DNA from 4 places in the Paenibacillus sp. YAE3 genome. Region 4 is predicted to be linked to each of the others. Evidence: riboswitches for the same ligand, from Rfam matches in the RefSeq annotation. Region 4 holds a riboswitch; each other region holds the start of a gene.

Region 1 (4,212 bases), on a different contig from region 4:
AGGTAAACGATATAAGCGACGACGGCAGGCATGACGATCGTGACGATGCCCGCGATGATGTCCGGCACGTCGCCCAGCGCGAACAGGCTGAAGCTCATCAGGACGCTGTCGAAGACGACGTGGCTGAACATGGCGGCGATGTAGCCGTGCTTTAAGAAAATGAAGCTGAACAGCAGCCCGATGACCGTCAGTTCGATCGGACGCGTAATGACGGGGTAAATCGGATAAAGCGTGTGTCCGAGCGCCCAAATCAGCGTCGTGATCAGGCAGGCGGCAAACGTGCTGCGCAGCAGCTTTTTCAGCATCGGAATGCCGAACAGGCGGTAGACCGCTTCCTCGGAAATACCCGCCATCCACGCCATAATCGGCAGCAGCCAAGGATATAACATGTTGTACGGCGATTGCGTGGCATCGGTCGTCGACCAGCTGTGGATCGTTTTGTCGAGCACGATGTAAATGACGGACTGGACGCCCATCAGAATAAACGCCCATAGGTACCCGGTGTACATGCTGTGCAGCACGTAAGGCCCGTAGCCGGGTTCTTTGGCTTTGGCCCAGGCATTGATGCCGGCTTTGCGCCATAAACCGTCCCCGCCCACGAGCGAGAAGTACAAAAGGGCAGCCATCACCAGGTTAAAGAAGGTCTGGAAACCGAGCATGAAGACAAGGCCGAAATTCGAAACCCCCTCGCCTTGAAATACCGGCAGCATGTTGTACGTGCTGAACGTGGCGACCGCAAAATAAAACACGCTCAGGAAAATGCCCCTCTTGAACGACGTATGGGCCCGGGTCAACGCGCTGTATACGATGGCCAGTACGCCTAGGACAAACGTCAGCAGACCGTAGCCTAAGATGGTAAGCCATTTGGCTTTGGACGTTTCCTTTTCGACGTAGGCCGCATGCGCTTCGGGCACGCTAAAGGTCTGTTCGAAGGAATGAACTTTCCCTTCCTCGAACGTCAATTTGACTTGAAGGCTTGAACGGCCGATCGTCCGGTTCGGGTCGGTGTATACGAGTCCCGCCTCGTTCTCCTTGGTCGACAGCTCCAGCTTGCCCGGGTCGTAACCCATTTGCTGCAGCCAAGGTGCGGCAAGCTCTTCTTTTTTCTCCAGCGACAGGCCGCCTTCCACGATTTTCAGCTTGGTTTCGCGTTTGGTTTTATTCGGGTCCGCCATGGCCGCGGCATAATTCGAATAGCGGGGCGTAACGGAAAAAGCGACGACCTTGCCCGAATTCATATGTACGTCGATATTGGCGTAACCTTCGTTTTGGCGTTCGGCCAAACGGACGCGGAACACGTCGTAGGGATAACTTTTTTCAAACGTTTTGTTGTATTCGTTCAGCAGCTTTTCCCGCGACAAATAGCCGTATAGATCCGAGTTGGACTGGTACGTGATAACCGCGTCCTTGCTCGGGTCCGGCTCCAAATGCAGCGTGTTTTGCATGAAGGCCTCCGCGGCGCGTTGGGCCTCCGCCTTGCTGATGACCTTCGTGTTTTGCTGCTCCAGCGTTTCCGAGGCGGTGGAAGGGAGAATCTGGAACAAGACGAATAAAACGAGCCCGATGACCGCAAAAATGCCCAGCCATTTGTAATTGGCTTTGAGCCGCAGCGGTTGTCCGACGGGATTCATGAAATGCCCCCTTTGTTTGGATTGTAAAGATATATACCTAGTATAAACGTAAACATAGCATACGATGTCCCTCGAAAGCCAGTTTTCTCCCTCATTGGCCGTGAAAAAATGATGAAAATCGTGGAAAGTGATTGTAAACGCGAGAGAAAGGCAGACTTTTATGAGATTTGCGATGCAATCGGGCCGTATTCCCACGTATTCATTCGAATAATGGCTTTGTGATGTAAAACGAATAGGATTATAATCTTTGAAGCAAATGAATAATCCGTACGCCGAATTTCGATATGAAAACGGGGGAACCATTATTTTGGGGTGAATTTCGCTTTTATCCATAGCGAATAGGGCAACCTGTGCATGCCCGAATCCGTCAGCTAACCTCGTAGGCGTTATGCAGCAGGAACCAAACCGAAAGGCATTGGATTTCCGATGCTTTTTTTCTTTTGACTTTTTTAAAGAGGTGACTATGTTGACAGCGAAAATCAGGTGGTTTCGATTGGCTCCCCCGCAAATTCTTGTATTGGGGTTCGCCGGCATTATATTGATCGGAGCCATACTTCTCACCTTGCCGATTTCGAACACGACGGGCAAGCCGCTCCGGTTCATCGATGCTTTGTTTACGGCGACTTCGGCGACTTGCGTTACCGGTTTGGTTGTTAAGGATACGGGAACGTTTTTCAGCACCTTCGGACAAGTCGTTATTATGCTGCTGATTCAGGTCGGGGGGCTCGGCTTCATGACGATGGCCACCTTGTTTTCCCTCGTGCTGAAGCGGAAGATTTCGCTGCGCGACCGCCTGATCCTCCAGGAAGCGATGAACCAGAACACGATGGAGGGCATCGTGCGGCTGATCCGGAAGGTGCTTATCTTTTCGCTCGTGATCGAAGGCTGCGGAGCGGTTTTGTTCGCCATCCGCTGGTCCTTTGACATGCCGGTCGGCCGGGCGGTGTACTTCGGGATATTTCACGGGGTATCGATGTTCAACAACGCGGGCTTCGACCTTTTCGGCCATTTCAACAGCCTGACGGGGTATGTGTACGATCCGCTCGTCAATATCGTCGTCATGTTTTTGATCGTTTCGGGCGGGATCGGATTTATTGTCATGTCGGACCTGGTGGATTACCGGCACAAACGGAAGCTTTCGCTGCATACGAAAATCGTGCTGTCCATGACCGGGGCGCTGATTCTGATCGGGGCGATCGTCATTTTCGTTTTCGAATTCACGAACCCGAAAACGCTCGGTTCCTTGAATTGGGGCGGCAAAATTCTTGCGTCGTTTTTCCAATCGGTTTCGCCGCGGACCGCGGGGGCCAACACGCTGGATCTCGCAAGCATGCGGCAAGCGTCCCAATTTTTCATGGTCATCCTGATGTTTATCGGCGCATCGCCGGGATCCACCGGAGGCGGGATCAAAACGACCACCTTCACCATTCTGGTCGGCGCGGTCATCGCCATGATCCGCGGACGCGACGATATCGTGCTTTACCGCTACCGCCTGGCGCAGGATCGCATCTTTAAGGCGCTGACGATCACCTTCCTCGCGTTGTTTCTGGTGGTCGGGGTGTCGATGGTGCTTTCGACGACGGAGGACAGCAACTTTTTGACCATTTTGTATGAAACGACTTCGGCTTTCGGGACGGTCGGGCTTTCGCTTGGACTTACGCAGCATTTGACGCTGGTCGGCAAAATATTGATCTGTCTCACGATGTTTGCGGGACGGCTTGGGCCGCTGACCCTGGCTTACGCACTTGGCCCGAAAAAAGGCAAAGAGCTGTACCGGCATCCGGAAGGCAAAATCATTATCGGCTAGTTTCAAAGAAAACAGAAATTGATTAAATAAGGAGTATCAGGAGAGAATGAAAACACAGCAGTTTGTCGTCATCGGTCTGGGACGTTTCGGCTCCAGCCTTGCACTCGAGCTCGTCGATTTGGGATACGAGGTGCTCGGGGTCGATAAAAACGAGGAAGTCGTCAGCGACATGAGCGAATATTTGACGCATGCCGTCGTGGCCGACGCCACGGACGAGGAAGTCCTCAAATCGCTCGGGATCCGCAATTTCGACTGCGGCATCGTCGCGATCGGAGACGATATCCAGATGAGCATCCTGGCCGCGATTTTGCTGAAGGATTTGGGCGTGCGCACGGTCGTGGCCAAGGCGATTTCGGTGCTTCACGGGCGCGCGCTGGAGAAGCTGGGCGTCGACCGGGTCATTTTTCCGGAAAAGGACATGGGGATCCGGGTTGCCCATCAGCTCGTGACGCCGAACCTGCTCGACTACATCGAGTTGTCCAAGGAATACAGCATCGTCGAAATGAAGGTGCCTGAAAAACTGGACTGCAAAACGTTAAACGAAATCAACACCCGCGCCAAATTCGGCTGCAGCATCGTGGCGATCCACCGCCAGGGAAAAGTGATCGTCGCTCCGACCGCAATGGATCAGCTCCGCGCCGGCGACATTATGGTGATCATCGGCGCGAACGACAACATCGACCGGTTCGAAAGCGAAGCCGTCAATGCAGACTAGATGGGAGTAAGTTAACGTGGAAACCCAGACGACCGAAATCATTCATCATATTTTAATCC
Region 2 (4,212 bases), on a different contig from region 4:
TTGCGATACAGCAAATACGTGCGAATCATCAAACTCGTTTGGTTGTGCAGCAGATTTTGCCAGCTCCGCTTCGGTATGAACTGGGGAATGACGACCGTTACCTGATAATGGGACTCGCTGGCCTTTCGATGAACCATATCGATGAATTTGCTCAGCGGATGTATGATGCTCCGGTAAGGGGAAGGCAACGTCACCAGCCGGACGTCCGGCCGCCACTTCTTCCATTTTTCTTCGAAGCGAATTTCCTCTTCCTTTTCAAAAGGGATGTATACGGCAATGATCTGGTCCGCCGATAAGGATTGCGCATAATTCAACGAATGTTCGACCACGTGCGTGATGCCGGACACCGGAAGGATGACGACGTTTCCTTCGATCGGAACCGCCGGTTCGCAGGTCGACAAGCGAAGCTGCTCGCCTACCGCTTCGTAATGCTTCTTGATTCTGTGGAACAAATAAACGATCAAAGGCAAGAATATTAACACCGGCCATATTTGCGGGAACTTGGTCACGAAAAACATGACCGATACGGTGAAGCTGATGAGCGCGCCGATCGCATTGATGATAAGTTTCGTTACCCAGCCTGCGGGTTTTTCCCGCACCCATTTCGCGATCATCCCCGTCTGCGACAACGTAAAAGGAATAAAAACGCCTACCGCATACAGCGGAATCAAATGCTCCGTTTGCCCGTGGAAGGCAATAATCAGCACGATCGACAGCAGCCCAAGAAAGATGATGCCGTTGGAATATCCGAGGCGGTCTCCCCTTACCGTAAACATTCTGGGAATGAACCGGTCTTTGGCAAGATTCACCGCCAGCAGCGGAAAAGCGGAATACCCCGTATTCGCCGCCAAGATCAAGATCAACGCAGTGGTTCCTTGAATGATAAAATACATGAAATTGCGCCCGAAGGTTTCCTTGGCGATTTGCGATACGACCGTTTCCTGCGCATTCGGGGAGATCCCCAAATAATAAGCCATGAACACGATGCCCGAGAAAAGCAGGGCCAGCAGAATGCCCATGGCCATTAACGTTTTGGCTGCATTTTTAGGGGCCGGATCTTTGAAATTCGGTATCGCGTTGGATATCGCCTCGACGCCGGTCAGCGCCGAGCTGCCCGATGCAAAAGCTTTTAGCAGCAGAAACAAGCTGATCCCTGCCACCGGCGTGCCGACTGGCGTATGCAGGTTAGGCGCAACCTGGCCGGTCGCGATATGGTACAGCCCGACGCCGATCAAAATAAACATCGCCAGCGCGAATAAGTACACCGGATACGCCAAGATGGAAGCCGACTCGGTGACGCCTCTCAGATTCAGGAGCGTAATGAGGATAACAAACGTGACTGCGATCGCCACCGTATGCTCATGCAGCACGGGAAATGCCGACGTGATGGCGTCCGTTCCCGCCGAGACGCTCACCGCCACGGTCAAAATGTAATCGACCAACAGCGAGCCGCCGGCCACCAATCCAGGATATATCCCCAAATTTTGCTTGGATACGACGTATGCTCCCCCGCCATGCGGATAAGCGAAAATGATTTGGCGATACGACAGAATCAACGCCGATAATAAAATAAGGACACCGATTCCTATCGGAATCGAATACCAGAAAGCCGATGCGCCGACCGTGATCAGCACCAGCAGGATTTGCTCGGGACCGTAGGCGACGGAGGATAACGCGTCCGAGGAAAGTATCGCAAGTGCCTTCTTTTTGTTGAGCTTTTGTTCTCCCAATTCCGCAGATTTCAGAGGACGTCCAATGAGGAGCCTTTTTAACGCTGCCATCGTGTCATTCACCGCCACTGTTCAAGTTGAAGTTCCATGAAAGTATCCTTATTGTTTCCCCTTTTGGCCCAATTGGGCACACCAAAAAAAGCCACAGGAAAGTTGGGCTTTCCCGCGGCTTTCAAAAGCGCACGACAAATCCTTCTTTCATAACGCCTACGAGGTTAGCTGACGGATTCGGGATTGAAAGTATCCCTACACTCGACCTGCGAACATAATCAAGTGATTCACCCCTGGGACGAAGTTCCCTTCCTCCCGTTGGTTCCCCCGCTTCTGGATACAGAATTAAGCGATCAAGGAAAATGACAATTCAGGGTCACAAGTTCATTTACGAATGAAATCATACTCCCGTTGGATACTTACTGTAAAGAGGCCAAGAATCATATTGTAGCGCGAAAACGGGCAAATTGAATCCATGGCATCGCTTGCAACGGCTGCATCCTGTTTTTTTCAGGCCGTAGCCATGGTTCACGCCTGTTTTCGGCCGATGCTTAGAGCAGCGGCGAAATAAGCCTCATCAGCGATTCTGAAATGCGTTTCAGAATGCCTCGTTTCTGGAAGGAGTCCCAAGCGATGCGGACGGAGTCCTTGAAATCCTGCTCAAAATCGCGTTTGATGTCCAGCACGGTTTCGGATTCGTAAAGCACCGCGGCAAGCTCGTAATTCAGCTCAAAGCTGCGGATATCCATGTTGGCCGTACCGATCGATGCGATTTCGTCATCCACCAGCACGATTTTGGCATGAATAAAGCCGTCTTTGTAATGGTATATAGAGGCTCCCGCCTTAAGGAGGGGCGTAAAGTAGGATTGGGATGCCTGGTCGCTGATCACGCTGTCGCTTTTCCCCGGGTACAAAATGCGTACATCGATGCCTGCCGCCGCGGACAATCGCAGCAATGTTAATGTTTCCTGATCCGGTATAAAATATGGCGTGGCGATCCAAATCGATTTTTTTGCCGATGCCATGATGGCCAACAGCGCGTTGCGTATGCTTGTATCTTCCGAGCTTGGGCCGCTGGCCACGATCTGAACGGCCCCATTCGCCGGGACCCCCTGATCCGGAAAATACGACCTGTTCATGTAAGCGTCCCAAGAGTAATGGTTTTGGCCGCTGGTTGCGTACAGCCAGTCTTCCAGGAAAATGGCCTGCAGTTTATAGAGCGCCTTTCCTTCGATTTTCAAGTGGCTGTCGCGCCAGACCGGAAATTTTTTGGAACGGCCGAGATATTCGTCGCCGACGTTCAGCCCGCCGGTAAAGCCGACCACGCCGTCAACGATGACGATTTTGCGGTGGTTACGGTAATTGACCGTTTCAAGAAGCCAAGGCGAAAAAATGGGATCAAACTCGACGACCTCGATGCCGGCATCTTTCATCGGCTGCAAAAAGCGTTTACGCAACCCGTTGCTGCCCAATCCGTCAAAAAGAAAACGAACGATCACGCCCGATTCGGCTTTGCGGATCAGCGCGTCCCGAATGGCGGTGCCGATGCGGTCCGAACGATAAATATAATACTGGATATGGATATGGTGCGCGGCCTTTTCGATGGCTTGCAAAATTTCCGAAAAGGTTTCGTCGCCGTTGGTCAACAGCTTTGTTTCGGTTTCCGTTGCTGCCGGGCCGCCGCCGAACCTTTCAATGACCTTGATGACATATTCCGACCTCTCACTTAACAACGACAATGGGGCCAAATTCAAACGCCTGCCCGCCAAAATCTCCCGGAACAGCTTTCTCTGTTCTTCCGCCCGGTGCAGATGTTTTTTCCGTCTCCAGCGGCTTCTGCCAAAAAGCAAATACAACAGCACCCCTACCGCCGGAAGAAATGCCAGGATCAAAAACCATGCCAGCGTGCTTTGCGGCGAACGGTTTTCCATAAAAATGATGAAGCCGATGCCTATAATGGAAAGCGGCCATAAAATGCCGATCAGCGTCGACAGGCGGATCACGGACCTGTTCATGACAAAAAGGCCGATCAGCACCAGGACTACGACGATCACGATTTGAAAAACGCGGTTTTTCATATGTAGTAAAATCCACCTATTCTCCGATGTATAATTGGGGTCCGACTAAAGTGTACGTTCTCATCCTGCTCCTCTCCGCGAAAAAATAAGGACATGCTGCTCTCTCAAAAAAATCAAAATCCTGCTGATACACCCTTAAGGTACTGCTTATGCCATTTTAAATACTGCATGACGGTATGTCTATACATGCTGGTTAAGCTGCTTGCTTTCCCCCTGAATCATCAAAAAAACGGACAAGCAATCTTGTTGAACGCTAGTCCGTTTCCGTTTGTTCATTGTTCCCCTTATGGAGCTGTTTTCGCTGGACATGGGCCAATCCCCATTGATGCAAGGCTTCCAAAATCGGAGACAGGCTTTTGCCGTATTCCGTGATGGAGTACTCCACTTTCGGCGGTATTTGCGGATAAACGACC
Region 3 (4,212 bases), on a different contig from region 4:
GAGCGTCTTCGGGAGCTTGCCCAGTTTTTGCGCACCCGGCGCGCCCGGATGACGCCGGAGCAGGCCGGTTTGAAGGTGGAGGGGCGCAGGCGGACTCCGGGACTTCGGCGCAGCGAGGTGGCGCTGCTTGCCGGCATCAGCGTCGATTGGTATACGTGGCTGGAACAGGGCCGAAACATACAGGTATCTTCCCAGGTGACGGAGAGCATCGCGCGCGCCCTGCAGCTTGATGCCGATGAAAAAAGACATCTGTTTCTGCTTGCCTTGCAGCAGTATCCCCCCGTTTCGGGGGAGGCTGCCGCGGAAATTACGCCGGCGCTTCAGCGGTTTCTGGACCTGCAGGGAACAAGCCCGGCTTACGTGACCGACCAGCGCTTAAACATCGTGGGATGGAACCGGATCGCCAGCATGGTGTATGGAGAATATGAAACGATGCCGGCAAGGGAACGCAACTCCGTCTGGCGTACGTTTACCTCCCTGGATGTCCGCAGCCTGCTCCGGGAACGTTGGGAAGCCCATGCCCGGCACCGTCTGGCGCAATTTCGGGCAAACTACGCCAAATTTGCCGGGGATCCATGGTGGACGGACATGATCGGTGAATTAAACCGCGCAAGCGAAGAATTCAGGGCGTGGTGGCCGCGGCATGACGTCTTAAACGGCCCCGAAGGGAAAAAAATCATTCATCATCCGGCCGCGGGCAGGCTCGAATTCGAGCAGGTTTCGTTTGTGACGTCCGACGACCCGGATTTGACCGTCACGATCAACGTTCCGACGGCGGAAGGTGATACGGTCGCCAAGCTGGGCAAGCTGTTGAAGGAATGAATGGGCTTTGGTCCACGGCCCGTTTTTACGCAACGGTTCATATATTCCCAGGGATCGGACTGCATAAAAGAAATAAACTATTTACATATCGTGATAATCGGTGTATAATAACAGAGTTGCTGCAAAAGTTAATATTATGCGGTAGTGGTGGAATGGCAGACACGCTATCTTGAGGGGGTAGTGGGCGTATGCCCGTGGAGGTTCGAGTCCTCTCTACCGCATTGACGATCTGACCGAGAAAATCCCTGTTTTGCAGGGATTTTTTTGTTGCACCAGGCAATGTTTCGCTATCCAAGCGTTCGTTCGTAAAAAGAAGCTTTTGCCGCCGCGGGAAATTCCATAGACTCACATATAACGAAAGAGGCCAACGCGGCCTCTTTTTTGTTTTGCTCCATTCTTTATGCTTTTAGGTCGCCATAGGGCAACGGTTCACGATTCGATTGGGCCCGGCCGGTTTGCGGAAAAAGGGATCCGCATTCAAAGGAACGCAATAGAAGGGGGCTTTCGCATCCATTGCCAAAAACGCGAAAAATAGAGAGCATGCGAGAGCTTGGCGCAGATAAAGACTTTTGTAAGCGATAACCTGTATGATAGGGTCGCCATTTTACGCGGATAACGATTTCGCGTCTCCTTTACATCCCGATGCACGCGGGTGTATGATTCAAATCGTAATTGAACATGTTTCCATTTTTAAATCGCTGAATTTCCGTTTGAAGAAGCGGAAATCGGGGGAACCAATCGCGCGTCCCGTCGTCCGGTGTGAGAGTCGGAAGGCAGGGAGGCGCCGGGGTGAATCCTGCGAACGGATGCCATGGATCCGATCGCGGGTAGAGCGACTCTCACCGCTCGAATCCGTCAGCTAACCTCGTAAGCGTCGCCTGAGAGAGGAATGATGAAACTTGTGATCGATGAACATCGGCCGCAGGGGATCGGATGACCTCTGTGGTTTTTTATTGCCAAAAACGCAACGTTGCACAAAATGGATGAAAGTCAATAGAAACGTCTTTAACGCTGAATTCCGGCTTTGGCCGGAAGCGGGGGAACCAACGCGCCGTTTGCTTCCACAAGCGGATGGCGCCGGGGTGAATCCCTTTGTCCGAAAACCGGACGGGGGAAGGGCGACTCTCACGCCCGAATCCGTCAGCTAACCTCGTAAGCGTATCGGGAGAGGCCCCATTCGTCGTGAGCGATATTTCATGGCTTTCTTTGGTCATGGATGTTGGAAGCCGCGGGAAAGAATCCTCTTTCCTGCGGCTTTTTTTTATTCGGGTCAGCATTTCGGATAAGCATTTTTAATAAAAGGTGCGATTGTTGCGGATTGCCCGATCCAGAAACGAAAGGAGGCGAGAGCCGTGGAGGAGGAACTCATCGTCGTGACGGCCCCGAACGAGGCCGGGCGCAATTTTATCAAGCTTTTGATCTATCTCAAGCGGCCTTTCGCCGCACTGACGAACAATGCCAAGGAAGAACGCGATCTGAAGAAGCTGGGCGTCTCCAAAGTCATCCGGCTCCATACCAACAACACGGAGGAATGGGTCGTGCCTGAGTGGCGGATCGGCCGGATTTTTATATTCGAAAACAGTTTGAATTTAACGTGCCGTTACTTGCAAATTTGCCGTGCTTGGACGCCGGATTCCATCTACGTAATCACCCGGGCGCATCACTCGCCGGGCATTTACCGGGGGCTTGGCGCGGATCACGTCATTCACACGTTGAACGGCGAAGTCGGATTTTTGCTGAAATAAGGGATTTGACAAGGAGAGCGTTGAACCATGATGGATTTTTTAATGATTTTAACGCTTGCGGGCGTGTTCGGAATCTTTTTGCTGTTCCTCATCTGGTGCGGCCATGTCGTGGATGGGGGAGGCGAAGGCCGATGATCGTGGTTTTGGTGCTGACGGCGTTTGTGTTCGTCTACCTGGCGTATGCCTTGATCCATCCGGAACGGTTTTAGAAAGGCCGGGCGGAGCAGGCTTAGACGCCTTCACCCGCTTATAAGAGGAGGAAACGATTTTGGATATATTGCAGATAGGCATCGTGATCGTGGTGCTGCTGCTGTTGGTCAAACCGGCAGGCAGTTATATTTACCACGTGTTTTCTAACGAGGCGAACTGGATGGACCGGATGTTCGGTCCCGTGGAGAAGTTTTTTTATGCCGTCATCGGTCTTCGGAAACGCTCCGGGATGAGCTGGAAAACATATGCCTTAAGCATGATGGCGACGAACGTTGTGCTTGTGGCCGTAAGTTACGCGGTGCTGAGATGGATGGGCGGACTGCCGGCAAACCCGAACGGGACGGGAAACATGGAGGCGAGCTTGTCCTTCAACACCGTCATCAGCTTTATGACGAATACGAACCTGCAGCATTACAGCGGGGAAAGCGGCATGTCGTATTTGGGGCAAATGATCGTCATCACGATGATGATGTTTACGTCGGCCGCGTCCGGCCTGGCCGTGGCGATCGCTTTCATGCGGGGCATAACCCGCCGCGGGGACGGACTCGGCAACTTTTTCGAGGATTTCGTCAAAGCCCATGTCCGGGTGTTCCTGCCGCTCGCGTTGATCGTTACCCTGGTGCTTGTGGGGTTGAAGGTGCCGCAGACGCTTGATCAGGCGGTGACCGTGAACACGCTTGGCGGCGCTGTGCAGCATATCGCGATGGGGCCGGTAGCGTCCCTGGAATCGATCAAACATCTGGGAACGAACGGCGGCGGATTTTTCGGGGCGAACTCGTCGCATCCGTTCGAGAATCCGAGTCCGCTCACGAACGTCATCGAAATTTTAAGCATGTGGACGATATCGGCCGCGCTGCCTTACACGTTCGGGCGTTTCGCCGGCAACCGCAAGCAGGGCTGGATTCTTTTTTCGGCCATGATGGTGCTGTTCCTGGCGTTCCTGTCCCTGACGTACGTCTCGGAAAAAAGCGGCAACCCGCTGATCCATCAGCTGGGCATCGACGCTTCGCAGGGCAGCATGGAAGGAAAAGAAGTTCGTTTCGGCGTGGCGCAGTCCGCTTTGTTCACGGCGGTGACGACCGCGGCGACGACCGGTTCGGTCAATAACATGCACGATACGCTGACCCCGCTCGGCGGGCTGGCTCCGCTGGCGCAGATGATGCTGAACGTCGTCTTCGGGGGCAAAGGCGTCGGGCTGGTCAACATGCTGATGTACGCCATATTGGGCGTGTTCATTTGCGGCCTCATGGTCGGGCGGACGCCGGAGTTTCTCGGGAACAAAATCGAAAGCCGGGAAATGAAGCTGATCGCCGTCGCGATCCTGGCGCATCCGCTGATCATTTTGGCGCCGACGGCCATTTCGTTCCTGACGCATCTCGGCACGGACGCCCTTTCGAATCCGCTGTATCACGGGCTCAGCCAGGCGTTGTACGAA
Region 4 (4,212 bases):
CTTTTCCGACATCTTCAGGACCGGCCCGAAAAACGGATGGCGTTCCCATGCGTAGCTTCCGCTTTTAAGCGCAACCCGGTGCCCCTGCTTGACCCTTTCGAGCACGATCGCGATCAGGAACGACAAACTCCGTTTTGCGTTCAAAAAATAAATCATTCCGTTTTCCCGCTCGATCTCGGCCACCCAGCCGTCCAGACGCGCGTAATCGGCATTCGAAAAAGGCCATCCGGTATAAGGATAAGCCTCGGTGAACAGCTTCCATAAAAAATAGCGGACATGGATTTCGTTTCCTTTCAGCGCCGGCGCCGAATACGTGATCCGCAGCTGAAACGGGCGCAGTTCGTCCCGGTTTAGCTGGATGATCCATTTTTTGAACGAAGAAAAGCTCATATACAGCTCTTCCGCTACCTCCTCGGCGGAGGTGTTGCCGTCATGCATGAACAAACGCTGCATCAGGCGGAAATACGGCGTTTCCCGAAGCAGCGGTTCCAAAACTTCCTGAATGCTTGTCCCATGCCGGTCCCGGCGGAACATGATGCCCTTCCCCCTGGATACCTCGATCTGCATGGACGGGGGCAGCAGGGGGATGGCGGACTCGACGATCTTACGGACGGATTTGTCCGATACGCCCATCTCGCTTTCCACCTCTGCGAACGTAAACCACCGTTCTTCCCGGTCCAGCAGCTTCAGCAGCGATTTCAGCTGCCTGTATTCCTTATTCATGTCATCACCTTTGCCGGATGCTTTCCGCCGAACCTAGCGGCACATCCCTCATTGTTGCCGGCGGAAGCCGTTTTCAGCCCGAATGCTGCTGCTCCATCCGGAAAAGCTTTTGGTCGATCAAAAAATTGAGCAGAATGCGGTTAAATTCCCGCGGCTGGCACAAATGGCTCGGATAAATCGCGTCCTCGATCACCGCTTTCTGGGCGCAGGCGAACCGCTCCACCGCCTTGTTCATCTGGTTGACGAACCATTCGCTCTGCCTGCCGGCCACGCATAACACCGGCATCCGCAGCCGGGACAACACCGGATCGATATCCGCCTTAAGCAGCGCCATCCGTTGTTTGATCGACTCGGTCGGCCGTTTATGAAACAGCTCGTTCCTTAAAATGCTGTAGGCCGGAATCCACCTGTGATACGTTACGCGCAGCGACCGGAGAAAAAACTCGGCGGGAAGATAATAGGAAATCCAGCTGCAGGCCTCCAGCAGCTTCCAGATGCCGTTTTTCGTGCCGAAAGGGCCGCACGGCCCGTAAAAATAACTATCCACCAGCACAAGCGCGTTGACGCGGTCCGAATAGGTTTCCGCGAATTTTTGCACCAGCAGGCTGCCGCTCGAGCAGCCGACCAGCGTCACCTTCGGCAAGCCGAGCTTATCCAGCAGCTCTTTCAGGTCCCTGCACTGGGTGTCGACGATTTCCTCGACTTCCACATTCAATTTACCCGAATTGCCGTAACCTCTCAAATCGAGGACGATGACCTTCGCCCTTTTGCTGAAATATTCCACTTGAGGCTCAAAACTATGATGAGATGAAAGATGTCCGTGAATAAAGACGATCGGCACCCCGCTGCCATGCGTCTCGTAATATAGCGACGTTCCATTCACTTGTATGTTAGGCAACTTCCTTCTCCTCCCGCTATGCATGGTCTGTCGATGTGTTTTTTTATATGTGGGTCGAACCTTCGTTAACCTCGGCAAAATGCTCATGTCAAAAAAAGAAGCACGGAAAGAGGAACCCTCTTTCCATGCTTCTTCAGGCAAGGCAAAATAAACCTTGCTTGGCATGTATAAAAGCAGCCTCTCTTCTCACGCTTACGAGGTTAGCTGTCGGATTCGGACCAAGAGTAGCCCTACTCGAATGCGATTTCAAGATTCACCCCATGTGACGAACGGTTGGTTGTCACGGCCGGTTCCCCCGTTTTCCGCCGGAACGGAAATTCAGCGATCATAGACATTCATGTTATTTTTTCGCACAGAAAAACACAGAGCGGATACCCTGTGCTCGTTGACAACTCACAGTTTCACTCCTCTCTCCTAGCGACGCTTACGAGGTTAGCTGTCGGATTCGGGCCGTGAGAGCTGCCCTACGGACGGAAAGCTGATCCAAGACAGCCTCTTCATCCGATTCACCCCAAGCAGCCGGCTATATCCATGGAGACTCGGAATGCATGCCGGTGCCGATGTGGTTCCCCCGCTTTTCGCGATTGAAAATTCAGCGTAATCCATTCATGAACCAAAGATTTTTCATAATGAGTTGAATATACGCCTGAGCCGACGAACTGTAAAGGTTGGTTACAATAGAATTCATGGCCTTTTTTATAGCTTTTGCCGGTTTCCGGCCCCTGATCCTGCCCAATCATTCATTTACAACCGATAGCTTCCGTTTCCTTGATTTATACATCGTTCATCTTGTTATAACCAAGCGCTCTTCCGAGATCGATACAGAACTTGGCGGGAAAAATGAATACCCCCCCATCAGCCATATAAGAACTCCTTCGTACCAATCAGAACTATTCAAAGCCTTTGAACCGCTGCTACGATAATGGTGTCATAAGGCATCTTCATTCCATGGATCGCAGGGAGGTGAATGATTGAACAACAATAAAAGAGGACATCACGGATTTATCCATGAGGTCGCAAAGAACCGTTATCTGTATCTGCTTGCGCTTCCCGGCATGCTGTTCCTGCTTGTCTTTGCGTATACGCCGATGCTGGGACATTTGCTTGCCTTTCAGAATTACCGGCTTTCAGACGGTCTATTGGGAAGTCAATGGGTAGGATGGAGAAACTTCGAGTTTTTCTTTTCAACCAATGACTGGCTGCGCGTCACATGGAACACCGTATTTTTGAATGGGCTGTTTCTGGTGTTCGGTCGATACCACATTCACGATCCAAGACTATCCGTCGAAAGCATCGCCGACCACATCGAGTTGTCCGCCAAATATTCCCGTCAATTGTTTCTCGACCATTACGGAATGTCGCTGTCCAATTATATTTTGAATATGCGGATCGAAAAGGTAAAGGAATTGCTCACGGAGACCGACATGAGCGTTGCCGAAATCGCGCAGCAAGCCGGGTTTCAGACGAAAAGCCATTTTTTTACCGCCTTCAAAAAAGCGACCGGCATGACGCCGGCCCAATATCGTTGCCGACAGATGGACGAGGCGAGCGGTTGATTCAGATCGCCGATTCCACGTATTCATCCGGCTTGATGCCTTCGTACCGCACGAAAGCACGTTTGAAGGAATAGACGTTTTCGTAACCTACCCGGCGGGCGATATCGTCCATCCCGAATGTTTTCTCCCGCAGCAGCTCCTTGGCCGTTTCCATCCGGAGCCGGCATAAATAGTCGTAGAAGTTGATGCCGGACACTTCCTTGAAGATTTTGGAGACATGGGATACCGACATGCCGCATCTTTCCGCCAGCTGCTTCAGCGAAATGTCGGCGCTGGTGTAGTTCTGGTTCACGAATTGAAGCAGCTCGCTGCCGACGGCAAGCGAAGGCGAGGTATTGGCATAACGTTTCCGTTCGCAAATTAACGTGCCGACCTCAAAAACGTAGCTCCACATCCCGCCGATGTCCCCCGCTCCCGCCCGGCTCGCGAATTGCTTGGCGTATAGGCACGTGTCCAGGTTCAGCTCATGCAGCACCCTCAGCATCGTTTCCATCAACAAGGATACCAGCTTGGTTTCGCTCGGTTCGGGCAGCCGCCGCTTTTTGTTTTCCTCGCTGATTTCGTGCAAGATTTGCATCGTCGTATCCAGGTTGCCGATTTTCAGGTTATTGATCAGTTGAACCTCCCAATCGGTCGGATAATAATAATCGACGCCTGGCTGAATCTCCTCCTTCTGCACCGGGAGATGCTCCCTCGCGAAGAGGGTATACTGCAGGCTTTCGTTGGCCGCATAATACGATTTGCTGATGCCGACCAGCCCTTTTTCCGCCGTGCCGCATAAAACGTCCGGCTGAAAGCCGCAGGCCAGCCCGATCTCGCCCGCGATTTCGGCCGCGATGCTCTCCAGCTCCCCTTCGCTGCCAAGCGGCTCGACAGAAGAAAGAATGAGCGCTTTGTCCGCATTGGTCACCTCAAACAGCTCGTACGCGAGCCGGTGACGGCTCATCGCCTGTTCCACGATCACGATCGTCATCATTTCGATTTTCCGGATCCGTTCCATGTCGGACAAATCGCGGAGTGCATGGAAACTGATCA

What was found. A riboswitch is a leader RNA that binds a small molecule or an ion and turns the genes downstream of it on or off. The one in region 4 is predicted to bind cyclic di-AMP.
Region 1: linked by a shared signal. The riboswitch ahead of AC27KL_RS13685 (TrkH family potassium uptake protein) and the one ahead of AC27KL_RS10945 (alpha/beta fold hydrolase) in region 4 are both predicted to bind cyclic di-AMP.
Region 2: linked by a shared signal. The riboswitch ahead of AC27KL_RS15945 (APC family permease) and the one ahead of AC27KL_RS10945 (alpha/beta fold hydrolase) in region 4 are both predicted to bind cyclic di-AMP.
Region 3: linked by a shared signal. The riboswitch ahead of AC27KL_RS18680 (hypothetical protein) and the one ahead of AC27KL_RS10945 (alpha/beta fold hydrolase) in region 4 are both predicted to bind cyclic di-AMP.

What each region holds. Positions count from the first base shown of each region.
Region 1 covers NZ_BAAIYF010000006.1:196,675-200,886, reverse strand. The annotation lists gene AC27KL_RS13690 (CPBP family intramembrane glutamic endopeptidase) at 1-1,631, opposite strand, end outside; cyclic di-AMP (ydaO/yuaA leader) riboswitch at 1,892-2,032, shown strand; gene AC27KL_RS13685 (TrkH family potassium uptake protein) at 2,098-3,438, shown strand; gene AC27KL_RS13680 (potassium channel family protein) at 3,485-4,153, shown strand; gene AC27KL_RS13675 (cation:proton antiporter) at 4,170-4,212, shown strand, end outside.
Region 2 covers NZ_BAAIYF010000007.1:300,676-304,887, forward strand. The annotation lists gene AC27KL_RS15945 (APC family permease) at 1-1,781, opposite strand, end outside; cyclic di-AMP (ydaO/yuaA leader) riboswitch at 1,921-2,083, opposite strand; gene AC27KL_RS15950 (cardiolipin synthase) at 2,273-3,799, opposite strand; gene AC27KL_RS15955 (winged helix-turn-helix transcriptional regulator) at 4,053-4,212, opposite strand, start outside.
Region 3 covers NZ_BAAIYF010000009.1:175,459-179,670, forward strand. The annotation lists gene AC27KL_RS18670 (helix-turn-helix transcriptional regulator) at 1-822, shown strand, start outside; tRNA gene AC27KL_RS18675 (tRNA-Leu) at 961-1,043, shown strand; cyclic di-AMP (ydaO/yuaA leader) riboswitch at 1,509-1,712, shown strand; cyclic di-AMP (ydaO/yuaA leader) riboswitch at 1,822-1,997, shown strand; gene AC27KL_RS18680 (hypothetical protein) at 2,175-2,567, shown strand; gene AC27KL_RS18685 (potassium-transporting ATPase subunit F) at 2,699-2,776, shown strand; gene kdpA (potassium-transporting ATPase subunit KdpA) at 2,836-4,212, shown strand, end outside.
Region 4 covers NZ_BAAIYF010000004.1:491,086-495,297, reverse strand. The annotation lists gene AC27KL_RS10950 (AcpB/EbpR/MafR family transcriptional regulator) at 1-723, opposite strand, end outside; gene AC27KL_RS10945 (alpha/beta fold hydrolase) at 797-1,621, opposite strand; cyclic di-AMP (ydaO/yuaA leader) riboswitch at 1,795-1,955, opposite strand; cyclic di-AMP (ydaO/yuaA leader) riboswitch at 2,028-2,229, opposite strand; gene AC27KL_RS10940 (helix-turn-helix transcriptional regulator) at 2,593-3,177, shown strand; gene AC27KL_RS10935 (helix-turn-helix transcriptional regulator) at 3,179-4,212, opposite strand, start outside.